4 regions of the Microbispora sp. NPDC046973 genome follow, and region 3 is predicted to be linked to each of the others. Evidence: riboswitches for the same ligand, from Rfam matches in the RefSeq annotation. Region 3 holds a riboswitch; each other region holds the start of a gene.
What was found. Region 3 has a riboswitch for cyclic di-AMP ahead of ABZ860_RS23265 (GH25 family lysozyme). Riboswitches for the same ligand answer to the same signal wherever they lie in the genome.
Positions count from the first base shown of each region.

Region 1: it holds a riboswitch for cyclic di-AMP, as region 3 does, so the genes downstream of both, ABZ860_RS31065 (CHAP domain-containing protein) here and ABZ860_RS23265 (GH25 family lysozyme) in region 3, are expected to answer to the same signal.
Region 2: it holds a riboswitch for cyclic di-AMP, as region 3 does, so the genes downstream of both, ABZ860_RS41640 (hypothetical protein) here and ABZ860_RS23265 (GH25 family lysozyme) in region 3, are expected to answer to the same signal.
Region 4: it holds a riboswitch for cyclic di-AMP, as region 3 does, so the genes downstream of both, ABZ860_RS13320 (CHAP domain-containing protein) here and ABZ860_RS23265 (GH25 family lysozyme) in region 3, are expected to answer to the same signal.

Region 1 covers NZ_JBEYWQ010000021.1:76,748-80,403, forward strand. The annotation lists gene ABZ860_RS31055 (response regulator transcription factor) at 1-92, shown strand, start outside; gene ABZ860_RS31060 (HAMP domain-containing sensor histidine kinase) at 89-1,276, shown strand; cyclic di-AMP (ydaO/yuaA leader) riboswitch at 1,484-1,617, shown strand; gene ABZ860_RS31065 (CHAP domain-containing protein) at 1,632-2,318, shown strand; gene ABZ860_RS31070 (metalloregulator ArsR/SmtB family transcription factor) at 2,430-2,777, shown strand; gene ABZ860_RS31075 (MerR family transcriptional regulator) at 2,803-3,594, opposite strand; gene ABZ860_RS31080 (alpha/beta hydrolase) at 3,578-3,656, opposite strand, start outside.
Region 2 covers NZ_JBEYWQ010000056.1:3,542-7,197, forward strand. The annotation lists gene ABZ860_RS41635 (hypothetical protein) at 1-50, shown strand, start outside; gene ABZ860_RS41640 (hypothetical protein) at 538-1,449, opposite strand; cyclic di-AMP (ydaO/yuaA leader) riboswitch at 1,484-1,622, opposite strand; gene galT (galactose-1-phosphate uridylyltransferase) at 1,693-2,751, opposite strand; gene ABZ860_RS41650 (DeoR/GlpR family DNA-binding transcription regulator) at 2,847-3,650, opposite strand.
Region 3 covers NZ_JBEYWQ010000012.1:241,152-244,807, forward strand. The annotation lists gene ABZ860_RS23255 (oxygenase MpaB family protein) at 1-1,330, opposite strand, end outside; gene uppS (polyprenyl diphosphate synthase) at 1,327-2,052, opposite strand; cyclic di-AMP (ydaO/yuaA leader) riboswitch at 2,404-2,548, shown strand; gene ABZ860_RS23265 (GH25 family lysozyme) at 2,561-3,283, shown strand; gene secD (protein translocase subunit SecD) at 3,344-3,656, opposite strand, start outside.
Region 4 covers NZ_JBEYWQ010000005.1:206,246-209,901, reverse strand. The annotation lists gene ABZ860_RS13330 (SRPBCC domain-containing protein) at 1-408, opposite strand, end outside; gene ABZ860_RS13325 (DUF305 domain-containing protein) at 737-1,336, shown strand; gene ABZ860_RS13320 (CHAP domain-containing protein) at 1,423-2,085, opposite strand; cyclic di-AMP (ydaO/yuaA leader) riboswitch at 2,387-2,529, opposite strand; gene ABZ860_RS13315 (dienelactone hydrolase family protein) at 2,842-3,585, shown strand; gene ABZ860_RS13310 (DUF6295 family protein) at 3,597-3,656, shown strand, end outside.

The DNA of each region.
Region 1 (3,656 bases), on a different contig from region 3:
GCGTGCTGCGCGTCACGATCACCTCGCTGCGTCGCAAGCTGGGCGAGCCGCCGGTGATCGAGAACGTGCCGGGCCGGGGGTACCGGCTGTGATCCGCGCTCTGTTCCACGCGATGTCCTTCTGGGGCAGGCTGGGCCTGCGGATGCGGCTCACCCTGCTGTACGGCGGGCTGTTCTTCGTGGCGGGGTCGGTGCTGCTGTGGTTCACCCACCTGCTGACCGCACGGGCGCTCAACCAGCGCTTCGTGGTGGCGGTGGCGTCGAAGGTGACCGGCGTCGGCGCTCCCGGGGCCGTCATGGGGACCACGCTGCCCGACAGCGACATGCTCGCGCAGCGGGTGCGCACCAACGTCGAGCAGGGGGCGGCCGACGTGCTGAGCGATGTGCTCAGGTCGTCGGTGGCCGTCATGGTCCTCGTGGGGGCCGTCGCGGTGGTGCTGGGCTACCTGGTGGCCGACCGGGCGCTGCGCCCGCTGGACCGGGTGACCGAGACCGCGCAGCGGCTGTCGGAGAGCACGCTGCACGAGCGGATCGCCCTGCGCGGCCCGCAGGACGAGGTCAAGCGGCTCGCCGACACCTTCGACGCGATGCTCGACCGGCTGCACCGGGTGTTCGACGCCCAGCGCCGGTTCATCGCCAACGCCTCCCACGAGCTGCGCACCCCGCTGGCGGTCAACCGTACGGTCCTGGAGGTGTCGCTGGAGGAGCCGGCGGCGTCGGAGGACCTCAAGGCGCTGGCCCGCGCGCTGCTCGGCACCAACGCGAGGTACGAGCGGCTGATCGAGGGCCTGCTCATGCTGGCGCAGTCGGAGCAGGAGCTGACCGCCCGCAGGCCGGTCGACCTGCGGCAGATCGTCCGTGTGGTGATGGAGCAGATCGACCTGCAGCCGCGCCGCAGGAAGGTGGTCGTCCACGAGGACCTGTGCCCGGCGGTCGCGCACGGCGATCCGCTGTTCCTCGAACGCTGCCTGTTCAACCTGCTGGAGAACGCGATCAAGTACAACGTGCGGGACGGGGAGATCTGGGTGCGGTTGCGGGAGGACGAGGCCGGGGTGAGCGTGACGGTGGAGAACACCGGGCCCCCGGTTCCGCCCTACGAGGTGGACGACCTGTTCGAGCCGTTCCGCCGGCTCGGCGGCGACCGCGTACGCTCCGCACGGGGGGCGGGGCTCGGCCTGTCCATCGTCCGTGCCATCGCCGTGGCGCACGGCGGCGGGGTGGAGGCGCTGGCCCGGCCGGAGGGCGGCCTGTCGGTGACCGTACGCCTGCCCGGGTGAGCCCGGGTTCCGCTGCCGCCGATGATCGCTGGGGCGGCCGTTACCCGGCCCGCCGGGTTTGCTGCCTACTGGCCGGTAAAATCTGAGTTGTTCTAACTTGACCGGTTTGACCTGGTCTATTACCTTTTAGGCAGCTCAGGGCGCACTTGCTCATCTCAATGGTCAAGAAGCCCTCCTCAGACCGACGCGGCCGGCCGATCCCGGCCTGCCGCCCGGCCGCCGAGTCCGCGTCCGCGCGGAGCCGGGGACCCACCTCTCCTGGGGTGAATCGGCATGCCTGCCGTAGGGCGACTTCCAGCCCGAACCCGTCAGCTAACCCGGTAGGCGGCATGGAAGTAAGGGAGTACGCCCCACCATGCACGTCCTCAACACCTGTGTTCGCGCTGCCCTCGCGGGCGGGGCCCTCGCCTCGGCCGTGCTGATCGCGACGCCGGCCGCGCACGCGGACAACCCGGCCAGCGGCAAGGGCCCGGCGGCCGCGCAGTCCATGGCCGAGATCGCCTCCACGCTGCCCAAGGTCAGCGCGGCCGACGTGCTGACCCTGGCCAGGAGCCAGGTCGGGATCAGCGAGAACGCCAACGGCGGCGGAACCAAGTTCCAGCAGTGGTACATGTCCACTCCCCGCGCCCGCGAGACCCTCGCCCGCGACGGAGGAACCCTGAAGGGCTACCTCAACGCCGCCTGGTGCGACATGTTCGTCTCCTGGGTCGGCCACCAGCTCGGCATCGGGCCGGTCATGGGCTCCGACGCCTACACCGTCGAGCACGCCCACTGGTTCGCCGACCACGGCCGCTGGGGCCGCACGCCCAAGCCGGGCGCGGTGGTGTTCTTCAACTGGAACGGCAGCAAGGACATCGACGACATCGTGCACGTCGGCTTCGTCGTCAAGGACAACGGCGACGGCACCATCCGGACCATCGAGGGCAACACGGGCGACGGCGGCGCCGTCGAGGCCCGCGTCCGCCCCACCTGGCAGGTGGTCGGGTACGGCTACCCGATGTACCCCGCGGACGCCTCCGCCTCCGCCACCGCCTCATCCTGACGGACGACGGCTCACCAGCGCGCCGGTGATCCCGGCGCGCTTCGCCGTCCCCGCCGAGAGCGTCCCGGTTCCGAATTGACCTGTATGAGCGCGAGCTGCGAGCCTGACGGCATGCACGCGTTCGACGTCCTCGGCGATCCGGTACGCCGCCGGATCCTGGAACTGCTCGCCGAGGGCGAGCGCTCCGCCGGGGAGATCGGCGCGATCGTGCAGGAGGAGTTCGGGATCTCCCAGCCCGGGGTGTCCCAGCACCTGCGCGTGCTGCGGGAAAGCGGCTTCGCGACGGTGCGGGCGGAAGGCACCCGGCGCCTGTACGCCGTCGACCCGGCGCCGCTCCGCGAGGTCGACACCTGGCTCGACCACTTCCGCCGCTTCTGGAGCCAGCGCCTCGACGCCCTGGGCACCGAACTCGCCCGCGGCAGGCGAGAGCGCCGTCTCCAGGACGACGCCCGTCCGTGAATCGCACACCTGACCCGTGCCGGCACTACCGGGGAGCCGCACCCGGCCTGGGGGCCACGCGCTCGAGCTTGGTCCAGCCCGTCCAGCCTCGCTGCTTCAGCAGCTCGATCAGCCGGCGCGCCGGCGGCACGGTGTCGAACGCCAGCCTGTCCATCGGCGTGACAAGCGGTGACTCGATGTCGATGTCGTCGAGGTAGTCCTCGCCCCGTTCGTCGGCCATGCGCGTGATGTAGGCGGCCAGCTTGTCGGCCAGCTCGACCAGTCGCGGGTCGTCGTCGGCTCGGTCGAGAGCCTGGCTGAGGGAGCGGTAGAAGTCCACGAGCCGCGGGTCGTCGAGCTGCTCCCGCTTGCGCGCCATCCACTCGGGGACTCGCGTGGGCGAGTGCGCGGCCAGCGGGATCCAGCCGTCGCGCTCGGCCTGGACGATCCGCTCGTCGACCCCGAGCGCCCGCAACCGGCCGAGGTATTCGACCACCTCCGGCGGGAGCGCCAGGCTGTCCCCCGAGGCGAGCCGGGCGATCCGCTCGCGATGCCGCTGCCGCTCCCGGATCTCCGCCCGCAGCCGCCTGTCGATGTCCGCGACCGCAGCGGCGAACTCCTCCTCGCCGGCCCGCAGCAGCTCCCGCACCCGCGCCAGCGGGACCCCGGCCTCGGCGAGGGTCCGGATCTTGATCAGCTCGACCACCGCGCCGCCGTCGTATCTGCGGTAGCCGGAGTGGTCCCGCTCCGGCTCCGGCAGCAGTCCCCTGGCGTGGTAGTGCCGCACCGCGCGCACCGTCACTCCGGCGTACGACGCCAGCTCACCGATGGTCAGCATCCGACCAGTCTCCCGGAGTCGCACCGCGGATGATCCGGGCGATTTCCGGGGCATGGGTGAAG
Region 2 (3,656 bases), on a different contig from region 3:
ACAGCACCTACGTCTACTACACCTGGAACGAGAAGCAGATCCCGGCCTGAGCCGGAACGGGTCGGCCATCCCGCTCAGCGAGGTGGCCGGCCCCGCCGCTCTCAATCGGCTCAGAAGTCTGCTCTGTCCCAGGTTCGGTACAGGACCGGAAGGCTGCGCTGATCGGGCGCAGCGATGAGAGCCGTTGCCGTTCCCCAGCAGGCGGGTCGGTCGGCGGATGAGCGCCCGCCACGCCATGAGACGCCTGCAAGCCGGCCTCACGAATAGGCTCACGATCACGCCGATGTGAGGAGAAGTTGCTGTACGGGCCTGCTGTACACGAGCACGCGGTGAGGAGCGCCGATGGCGACTGAGGGAGGTCTCGATCCGAGTCGCTTGCCGCGAGGTGCGACGGGGTTCCGAGATTTCAGATCCGAGCCGCTGCCCTTGACGGATGCGCGGGTCTTCGCCTCAGCCTGTTACGCGGCTGCTCGGCTTGTGCGCGGCAGGGTTCTGGAGATCAGGCAGCCGGAGGTCCCCGGTAGACGGCTTGCGGGCTCAGTACATCGAGATGTGCACGTGGTCGTAGTGGTTGGCGGTGATTCCGCCGCGGTCGGACATGGTCCGCCAGCCCGGATGGCCGAGGTTGTAGATGCGCTGCTGCCAGATCACGTACATCACGCCCAGCTTCGGCCCGTTCTTGATGGCCCAGGCGGCCAGGGTGTCGCCGAGGGCCTTCATTCCGGGAGAGGGCATGGCGCCGCCCGAGCTCATCATGAAGTCGCAGGCGCGTCCGAGAGGATGCTCGCCGCTGTTCTCCGCTCGGTAGCAGCCGACCGGAAATTGGAGGTCGAAGTGCTTTTCGACCTCCGTGCGCATGAACCGCATCCGGGGCGTGATGTTGTCGGAGCCGCTGGGCAGCTCAGGCGCCCACGACCCGCCCGCGCGCTTTCCCGGCGCGATCGGGATCAACGCGTCGAGCTTGTCCTTGATCTCGTCGATGAGATCCTCGGCGTCCTCGCGCTGCCCGGCGACCTCGGCGGCCTGCGCCTTGAGCTGTGCGGTCAGCGTCTTGGCTGCGTCCGCGGCCCGCTGCCGCTCGGCGCGGACCTGGTCGAAGTGCGCGAGCCTCGCGGCCTGCTCCTCCTTGAGCTGGTAGTTCAGCGCCGCGGTGTTCATGTCGGGCAGCGCCATCGCGCTCTCGGTCTGGTAGCGCAGCCCGGCCATCTGCCGTACGGCGTCGCTGGCGGACTCGAAGTCGGCCTCGGCCTTGGCCAGCCGGCCCCGGGCCGCCTGCTCCTCCACGCGGGCCTTGGCCAGGGCGACGCGTTTGGCGTTGTAGTCGCCGATCAGCCGGTCGACCTTCTTCCGCAGGTCCGACAGCTCCTTCTTGAGCTGCTTCTCCGTCGGTTTGGGATCGGCCGCACCGGGCGCGGCCGTGCCGAACACGAGGGCGGCGGAGGCGAGCACGCCGACAGCCAGGGGGAACGCGCGGGGCAGAGCCCACTCCTCTCCATCTGCCGACCGGGTTAGCTGACGGGTTCGGGCTGGAGGAGCCCGGGCAGGCCACTGCCTTGACCCCAGGTGCGTGATTGGGTCCCCGGCTCCCGGGCGGGGCGCCCGGGATTAGGCGTACCGGTTGTGACGGCCGGTGTCAGGGATACTAGTGGTAAAGAAACGGTGGCTGCCACCGAAGTCGCAACCAATCGGAGATCAAGCCGTTATCGCCTCGCGAAGCATCCGAGCGGCCTCCTCCGGCAGCACGTCGTTGACGAAGGCGCCCATGGCCGACTCCGATCCGGCCAGATACTTCAGCTTGTTCGGCGCGCGCCGGATGGTGAAGAGCTGCAGGTGGAGATAGGCGAGGTCGCGCCGGTGGCTGACCGGGGCCTGGTGCCAGGCCGCGACGTACGGCATGACGACGCCGAACAGCCCGTCCAGGCGGCGCAGCACCTCGATGTAGAGCGGCGCGAAGGCGGCGCGTTCCTCGGGCGACAGCGCGGGGATGTCGGGCACCTGGCGGTGCGGGTAGACGTGCACCTCGAACGGGTATCGCGCGGCGGCAGGGACGAAGGCCGTCCAGTGTTCGTTGGCGGCCACCACCCGGGGGCCCCTCCGCTCGGCGGCCAGGACGTCCGCGAACAGGTTGCCGCCCCGATGGCGGGCGGCGGCGTCCAGCATCTGCCGCGTACGCGGCGTGACGTACGGATAGGCGTAGATCTGCCCGTGGGGATGCGGCAGCGTGATGCCGATCTCGGCGCCGCGGTTCTCGAAGCAGAAGACCTGCTCCACGCCCGGCAGCGAGGACAGCTCGGCCGTGCGGTCGGCCCACGCCTCGACGACCAGCTCGGCCTGCTCGTCGCTCAGGGAGCTGAACGACGCGTCGTGGTCGGAGGTGAAGCAGACGACCTCGCAGCGCCCGATCCCCGGCCGCACCTCGCTCAGCCCGCCCACCTGCTCGTACGCGCCCGTGTTGAAGCTGAACGACGGGAAGCGGTTCTCGAACACCGCCACCTCGTACGGCGAGGGGATCTCCGAGCCGGGATGGCCCGGGCAGAGCGGGCACTCCTCGGCGGACGGCAGGTGGGTGCGCGTCTGGCGGTGCCGGGCGACGGCCACCCACTCGTCCATCAGGGGGTCGTAGCGCAGCTCGGAGGCGAGCGGGCGCGGCGGCAGGTCCCTGGTGTCGGTGGCGCTGTGGTCGGCGTCGTCGCGCCGGTCGAAGTAGATCAGCTCACGGCCGTCGGCGAGATGGGTGATGGTGCGCTTCACAGAGCGGTCTCCAGCTTCACGGTGCGGTGTCCCGGGTCACGAGCGGGCGTTTAGAGGTCCGGCCGGGGGCACGGCGGGCTTCCGGAGGTCCGGCGTCACAGGGCGGTCTCCAGCTCGGTCTCCCCGGACGGATCGGCGAGGAGGAGCTCGCCGGCGTGCTCCGACAGTGCGGCACGCGCCTCCTCCGGCAGGCCGACGTCGCTCACGACCACGCCGGCGTCGCCGAGGGCGGCGATCGTGCTGATGCCGATCGTCCCCCACTTGGTGTGGTCGGCCAGGACCACGAGCTGCTGGGCGGCCGCGATGAGGGCGCGGTCGGTCTCCGCCTCCAGCAGGTTGGGCGTGGTGTAACCGGCCCGGACGCTCATGCCGTGCACGCCGAGCATGAGCGTGTCGACGTTCAGGGAGCGGACGGCCGCCACGGCCACCGGGCCGACCAGGGCGTCGGAGGGCGTGCGCACGCCTCCGACCAGCACCACGGTCTGGTCGGGCCGTCCCGCCCGGTGGAAGACGTCGGCCACCTGGACGGAGTTGGTGATCACGGTCAGCTCGGGCACGTCCACCAGGTGGTGGGCCAATGTCCAGGTCGTGGTCCCGGCCGAGAGGGCGACGGAGCTGCCCGGCCGTACGAGCGTGGCGGCCCGGCGGGCGATGGCCTCCTTCTCGGCCTGCTGCCGCACCGACTTGGCCGCGAAGCCCGGCTCCTCCGTGGAGCCGGTGCCGGTGGCGGTCGCCCCGCCGTGCACCTTGACGATCAGGCCGCGCTCCGCGAGGACCTCCAGGTCACGGCGGATCGTCATGTCCGAGACCCCGAGGTCGCGTACGAGCTGCGCGACGCGCACCCCGCCGGTTCTGCGTACCCTCTCCAGGATCGCCTGCTGCCGTTGCTGGGCCAGCATCCACCA
Region 3 (3,656 bases):
CCCGGTATTCCCGCGCGTCGATGACCTGGTCGTCGTCGGTGTCGGTGACGTCGAACAGGACCTCGGCGATCCTGATGAGGGCGGGCCCGGCCATGGCGGCGGCGGCCGCGGCGTACTCGTGGCCGGTGATGCGTCCGTCGCCGTCGGTGTCCAGCTCCTTCTGCAGCTCGCGCCACCACTCGGCGAAGGCGGCGAACAGCCGGTCCTCGTCCTGGGTGTCCACGTCGAGACGGGAGGCGATCTCCCGGGCCATCGCGGCGAGGTCGGGCCAGTCGAGGTGGCCGTCGCCGGTCTGGTCCAGGACCTCGGAGAAGAACCGCGAGGCGGAGCGCACCGTCGAGTCGGCCGTCGTCGCCGTCGCCGTATCCGCATCGGGCGTGAGGAGGCGCAGGAGCGCCCCGGCTTTCGCGACACCACGGCGCAGCCCCGTCAGCGCGGTCAGCCCGTGCAGCCCTGCCGGCGAGTCGCCGTTTCGCTGCTGCGGCGTGTACGCCGGGTCGAGCATGGTCATGACCGTGTCGAGCCGTGTCCACGCCTCCGGCAGCAGACGCGTCGCGAGGCTGGTGGACAGGTAGGCGGCGTGCATCAGCGTGCGCGTGCCCGGCAACTCGGCGAGCCCCAGGCGAGCGCGGAGCGACTCGGGCAGCGACGCCACGACGATCGCGCTGGCGGCGGGACCGGCGAGCGCCCTGCCCGCCGCCCACACGGCCGGCCGGTCGCGGAGCAGCGGGGGAGCGGGCACCTGCGCGAACAGGCGGTCGAGGATGACGTGGACCGCCTCGGTGTTCTCCAGCCGCTCCTCTGCCGACGCGTAGTAGCGCCAGAACTCCCGCAGCGTGGGCGGAAGCTTGCCCCCGTAGGGGTCCATCAGGGCGAGGAACGCCTGGAACTCGGCGTAGAGCCGGTCCAGGGCGGGGCCGTCGAGGGACTCGCCGCTCAGCCGGCACATCGTGACCGCGGACTCGAACAGCGTCGCCACCACCCAGGCGCGCGCCTCGGAGTCCGCGGCGTTGAACGGGCGGCCCTCGGCGTCGGTGCCCGTGATCCGCGCGTGCAGGCGGTTGAGCCGGTCCGCCTCCCGCTGCCGCACCCGAGGGTCGGGGTCGACCATCCGCTGTGCGCTGAGCACGGTGTTGCGCAGCCGCCTCCACGGGTGCGCGACGAAGGTCGAGTTGGTGATCAGCGCGGCGCCGATCTGCGGGTGCGCGGCCTCCAGGACGATCGCCCGGGTCGCCACCAGTCCCCAGCGCGTCTGCCGGGTCAACCGGTGGAGCATCGATCCCGGGCCGAGCGGATCGGCGTCGGGTCCCGCGGCTGCGGCGTCGCTCATTGACATCCCTTTCCTGTCGGGGCCGGTGCCTGTACGGCGCCGAACCGGCGGTCGCGCCGCCGGTAGATCTCCAGGCATTCCCAGAAGTGCCCGGCCCGGAAGTCCGGCCACAGCACCTGGGGAAAGACCCATTCGGCGTAGGCCACCTGCCAGAGCATGAAGTTGGAGATGCGCTGCTCTCCGGAGGTGCGGATGACCAGGTCCACCTCCGGCATGTCGGGGTGGGGCAGACGGCGGGCGAAACTCTCCTCGGTGACCTGCTCGGGCGGCACCCCGTCGCGGATCAGCGACCGGGCGGCCTCGACGATGTCGCGGCGGCCGCCGTGATCGAACGCCACCGTCAACGTCATCCGCCGGTTGTCGCGGGTCAGCGCCATCAGGTCGGCGATGTCCCTGGCCAGCGCGGGCGGGATCCGCGGGTCGGCGACCCCGAGGAACCGGCAGCGGATTCCGCGTGTGTGCAGTGACAGTGCGTGCTTGCGGATCGCGCGCCGCACCAGTCGCAGCAGGAGGTCGACCTCGGCGGCCGGGCGCCGCCAGTTCTCGGTGGAGAAGGCGTACAGACTCAGCCACTCGACGCCCGCCGCATGGGCCGCCTCGATGACATCGATCACGGCGGCCTCGGCCGCCCGATGCCCCTCGGTGCGGGGCAGTGACCGCTGTGCGGCCCACCGGCCGTTCCCGTCCATGACGCACGCCACGTGACGGGGGATGCCTCTCACTCCGCCGTGAGGGCTGTCGGGCAGGCGGCGAGGACGCGGCGGAAGACTCCCATTCACACCCTTTCCGAGACCGTCGCGGGGTCTTAGGACCCCCTCGGCGACGACCCTGTCACAACACGTGTCCGAATGGATACTTACCGTTAGTAGCCACGGCCCTTACTTCGCGTGGAGAGGATCACGGGACTCGGCCCATGGCGGGGCGATCGGGGGTGGTAGCAGCCCAGGTAAAGACGTGTTTTGTACCGTTTACACCATTCTGGTGGTGTGTGTACCTTTAGGGGACACGGCATGGGTACCGGCCGACTTCCGCCGTCATATCCCTTGCCGTGTCGTTGCCCGGACCGCGCGGTGATCGCGCGGCCGCCGAATCCGCGTCACGTGGAGCCGGGGACCCACTCTCTCGGGGTGAATCGGCGCGCAGACCCCCAGATGCGCCCGTAGGGCACTTCCTGCCCGAACCCGTCAGCTAACCCGGTAGGCGGCATGGAAGCAAGGAGTCAACCCCGACATGTCCACCCATCGGCTCTCCCTCGGCAGCCTGCCCTCCCGCCGGCGTCTGCGTTCCACCCTCGTGGCGGCGACCCTCGCGGTCTCGGCCGCCACCGCCACCGTCACGGCGGCCGTCGCCCTGCCCGCTCCCGCCTACGCGAACCCGCACACGTACGGCCAGGACGTCTCCGGCTACGAGGCCGACCACGACTGGATGAACAGCCGCGCGCAGTTCGGCTTCATCAAGGCCACCGAGGGCACCTCCTGGGTCGACTCGTCCTTCCCCCGGCACTGGCAGGAGCTGGCCAAGAAGGGCATCGTCCGCGGCGTCTACCACTTCGCCCATCCCTCCAACGACCCCATCGCCGAGGCCGACCACTTCCTCAAGGTGGTGAACTCGCAGCCGAGCAAGCCGGGCGACATCCTGGTCCTCGACCTGGAGGCCACCGACGGCCAGTCCGTCGAGCACGTCAACACGTGGGCCAAGACCTGGCTGGAGTACGTGACGGCCAAGACCGGCACCAGGCCGATGTTCTACAGCGGCTGGAACTTCGCGGACAAGTACGGCCGCGGCCTCGGCCAGTACCCCCTCTGGGTGGCCCACTACAGCAAGGCCCCGGGCGACATCACGCCGCCCGCCGACTGGAAGTCCTGGGCGATCCACCAGTACACCGACTCGCCCATCGACCAGAACGTCTCCGCGCTGACGCCCGCCCAGTTGCGCGCGCTCGGACGGCCGTAGCGGCACGGCCCCGGGGCGGGGACGTCCCCGCCCCGGGGCCATGCCGGCGGATCGGGTCGGTCAGACCACCGCGCCGGAGCCGTCGCGCCGCGCGGGCCTGGCACGCGGGGCGGCGGGAGCCGGTGGCGGCTGGGTGTTGCGCCTCTCCAGCGCGATCGCCGCCGGCCCGGCCACGAACGACGACGACAGCGTCCCCACGACGATGCCGATCAGCAGGGCGACGGCGAAGTCGCGCAGCGAGTCGCCGCCGAACACCGCCAGCGCCGCCAGGATGAACAGCGCACCGAGCCCGGTGTTGACCGTGCGCGGCACGGTCTGCAGGATCGCGGTGTTCACCACCCGGCCGAACGGCTCCCCGCGCCGCACCGGCCAC
Region 4 (3,656 bases), on a different contig from region 3:
CCAGTAGCGCCGGGTGAAGCCGGGGTCGGTCAGGGCCTGCCACAGCCGCTCGGGCGTGGTCCTGATGTAGGTGGTGTAGACGAACTCGGGGTTGCCCATCGGTTCCTGCTCCAATGCGTTCTTGAGATCGGCAAGAGCACGGGCCCGCTCGCGGTCGAACCTGCTCATCCAGCGGTCCGCGATGGCGTTGATGGGCACGGCGTTGAGGTAGTGCAGTTTCTCCCGGCCGCGCCACACCGTGGTCACGAGGTTCGCCGCCTCCAACACCGCCAGGTGCTTGCTGACCGACTGCCGCGCCATGTCCAGCCCCGCGCACAGTTCACGCAACGTCTGGCCGTTGCGGGCGTTCAGGCTGTCCAGCAACCGGCGGCGGCTGGCGTCGGCCAGCGCCTTGAACACCTCGTCCATCTTCCCCATCCCGAACATGCAGCCGTTTGGCTGCATGAACGATACGCAGCCGCAAGGCTGCATGTCAACGTCTCCCCGCAAGGCTGCCCACCGGGTCCAGACGCGGCACGACTACGCCGGGGCGACGGTCTCGGGCCGCGTGAGCTCGGGGAGCGCGGCGTTCGCCATCCGCGGCTCGACCTACGGCGACAACTACCGGTTCCGGATCACGTTCAGCCGACGGGAACGTTCCGCGGGGCGGGGTACGACAAGCCAGAGGCGCGCATTCCGTGCCCGCATTCCAGGGGCTCGCGCTCGCCCCCCTTCAGACGTACGGAGGTGTCGGCCGATGAAGGGACGTGTTCTACCGGTGGCCCTGCTGACGGGCGGCCTGCTGGTCGGCGTGGGCGGCGCGTACGGCTCCGCCGCATCGGCCGGGACGCCTTCTCCGCCCGCCGCGCTCACCGCGCCTGCCGCCACGACGCCGGCCGCCGACCACAACGACCAGGACGTCATGTTCGCCCGGATGATGATCCCGCATCATCGTCAGGCGGTGGAGATGGGGAGGCTGGCCGAGGGCCGCGCGGCGGACGCCCGGGTCGCGCGGCTGGCCCGGCGGATCGAGGCCGCGCAGGCTCCCGAGATCCGGACCATGAGCGGCTGGCTCAGGGCCTGGGGTGAGCAGGTGCCCGGCGAGAGCCCGGCGCCGGCGCACCACGCCATGCCGGGAATGATGTCCCCCGAGGACATGCGGCGTCTCGAAGGGCTGTCCGGACGGGCCTTCGACCGGGCCTTCCTCACGATGATGATCCGGCACCACGAGGGCGCCGTCGCCATGGCCCGCGACGAACTGCGCAGCGGAATCTACGCGCCTGCCCGGCGGATGGCGGCGTCCATCGTCTTCAGCCAGTCCGCCGAGATCAAGGAGATGAAGAGCCTGCTGGGTTAGCGCGCCGCGACGGCCCGCGTCGACGACGTGCCCCTATGGTCCGCCGCCACGGGAAGGCGGACCGGTGGGAGGCCGGCGGTGGGAGGTCACCCGCGCTTGCGGTGCCGCCCGCCGGACGTCGCCGCCGCGGCCTTGAACCGGAGCCCGGTCACGGCGGTGGAGACCACCGCGAACAGCAGGCCCGCCGGCAGGACGGCGTCGCCGGGCGACCACACGACGTCGAGGGACTTCCCCTGCGTGGCCGCCATGTTCCTGGTCGCGGGCGCCGCGGCACCCTGGACGCTCGCCTTCACGGCCGCCACGGGCTGGATCGTCACCGGCGCCTTCTGCGCCCCCTTGACCTTGCGCGGCAGGCCGTACCCGACGATCTTGCTCGTGTCGCGCACCTTGCGCTTCAGCCACACGCCGTCGACGTTGCCCTCGATGGTGTGGACCTTGCCGCCGACGACCTTCTCGACGATGCCGACGTGGTCGATGTCGTGGATCTTCTTGGACCCCGACCAGTCGAAGAAGACCACGGCGCCCGGCTCGGGCTTGTCGCTCCAGGCGTGGTTCTTCTTGAACCACTTGGCGTGCCGTGTGGTCAGCGCGAACTCGCCGACATGGTCCTGCACCCCGGCCCGGTCCGCCGCCCAGGAGACGAACATGTCGCACCAGGGGGCGGTCTTGAAGTCGGGGTCCTTGGCGACGTTGTCGGCGTACCACTCGCCGAACTTCGTGTGTTTCCCGGCTCGCTCGCGGTAGCCCAGTTCCGGGCGGACGGCGTCGAGCAGCTCTCGGGCGATCGGATCGGTGGAAATCGGAGGCTCCTATGGCGCGCTTCGAGACATGACGAATCGAGACATGACGAACCGGCCCGCGGGGCGTGACGGCATGACGGCATGACCGTCCGAGGACACGGCCGCGGCGGGGCGGAATCAGAAACGGGAGATGTGGCAGCCCGTCACGGGCGCGCCATCACCCCGGAAGCCTGGAGACGTTCCAGGGCAGGCATGTGGTCCGGCGATGCGACGCGGACCGGGTGGGCAGGTGGAGCCGACACTCCACGCGCTCTCCTCTCCTTGGCCGCCTACCGGGTTAGCTGACGGGTTCGGGCCAGGAGTAGCCCTACCGGATGGTCCGGATTCACCCCAAGAGACGTGGGTCCCCGGTTCCCGGGATCGATGACTTCCGGGATTCGGCGGTCGCCGGTCGTCCTCGGGTTGAGGACCGCTCACCGGCGAGACACGGGAAGCTTAGTAGATAACAAGTAAGACACGACCAAAAAGGCGGCAAACGGCACGATTCTGGCCCCCACCGTTCCGCGCTTCCGCAGGTCCTCACGGTCGCGGACTGTCCGCGGTGAGATGCGCCACACAGCGCCCCGTACGGCACGAGCGCCCGCCCGGCGCAGTCATCGGTCCGCTGCCGGACGGCGGGATTACTTAGCCAAACTAACTACTAGGGTGGCTCCCGGCACCGCTTCTCACGGGCAGCGCTGTGATCAGAGGGGAAAGGGGATCTCGATGACGGACGCGATGTGGGCGGGTACGGTCGCCGTGACCGGGCACGAAGGCGCCGAGCTCGAAGCGTACGCGGCCCGGCCGCTCGGCTCCGGCTCCCACGGCGGGGTCGTGGTGATCCACCACCTGCCCGGCTATGACGAGGCCACCAAGGAGATCGTCCGCAGGTTCGCCGCGCACGGCTATGCGGCGATCTGCCCCAACCTGTACTCCCGGGAGGGCACCGGCGTCAGCCCGGACGACCAGGCCGCCGCGGCCCGGGCCAAGGGCGGCGTCCCGGACGAGCAACTCGTCGGCGACGTCGCCGGCGCCGCGGCCTACCTGAAAGGCCTGGAGCACGCCAACGGCAGGATCGGTGTCATCGGCTACTGCTCCGGTGGGCGGCAGACGTTCCTGGCCGCCTGCTCGCTCCGGATCGACGCGGCCGTCGACTGCTACGGGGCCTTCGTGGTCACCGCGCCGCCCGCCGAATTCCCGCTCGACGCCGAACCGCTGATCTCCCGGGCGGCCGATCTGTCCTGCCCGCTCCTCGGGCTCTTCGGGGCGGACGACAGGTACCCCTCACCGGACGAGGTGGACGTGCTCTCCGCCGAGCTGGACAGACTCGGCAAGGACCACGAGTTCCACGTGTTCCCCGGCGCCGGCCACGGGTTTTTCTCCGTGGACCGCCCGGCGTACCGGCCCGCCGCCGCGGTGGAGGGCTGGAAGAAGGTCTTCGGTTTCTTCGGCCGCCACCTCGCCGCCTGAGGAGGACAGGAATGTGCACCTATCTCACCGAGAAGATCCGGATCGACGGCGCCGCCAAGGGGGCGTCGGGC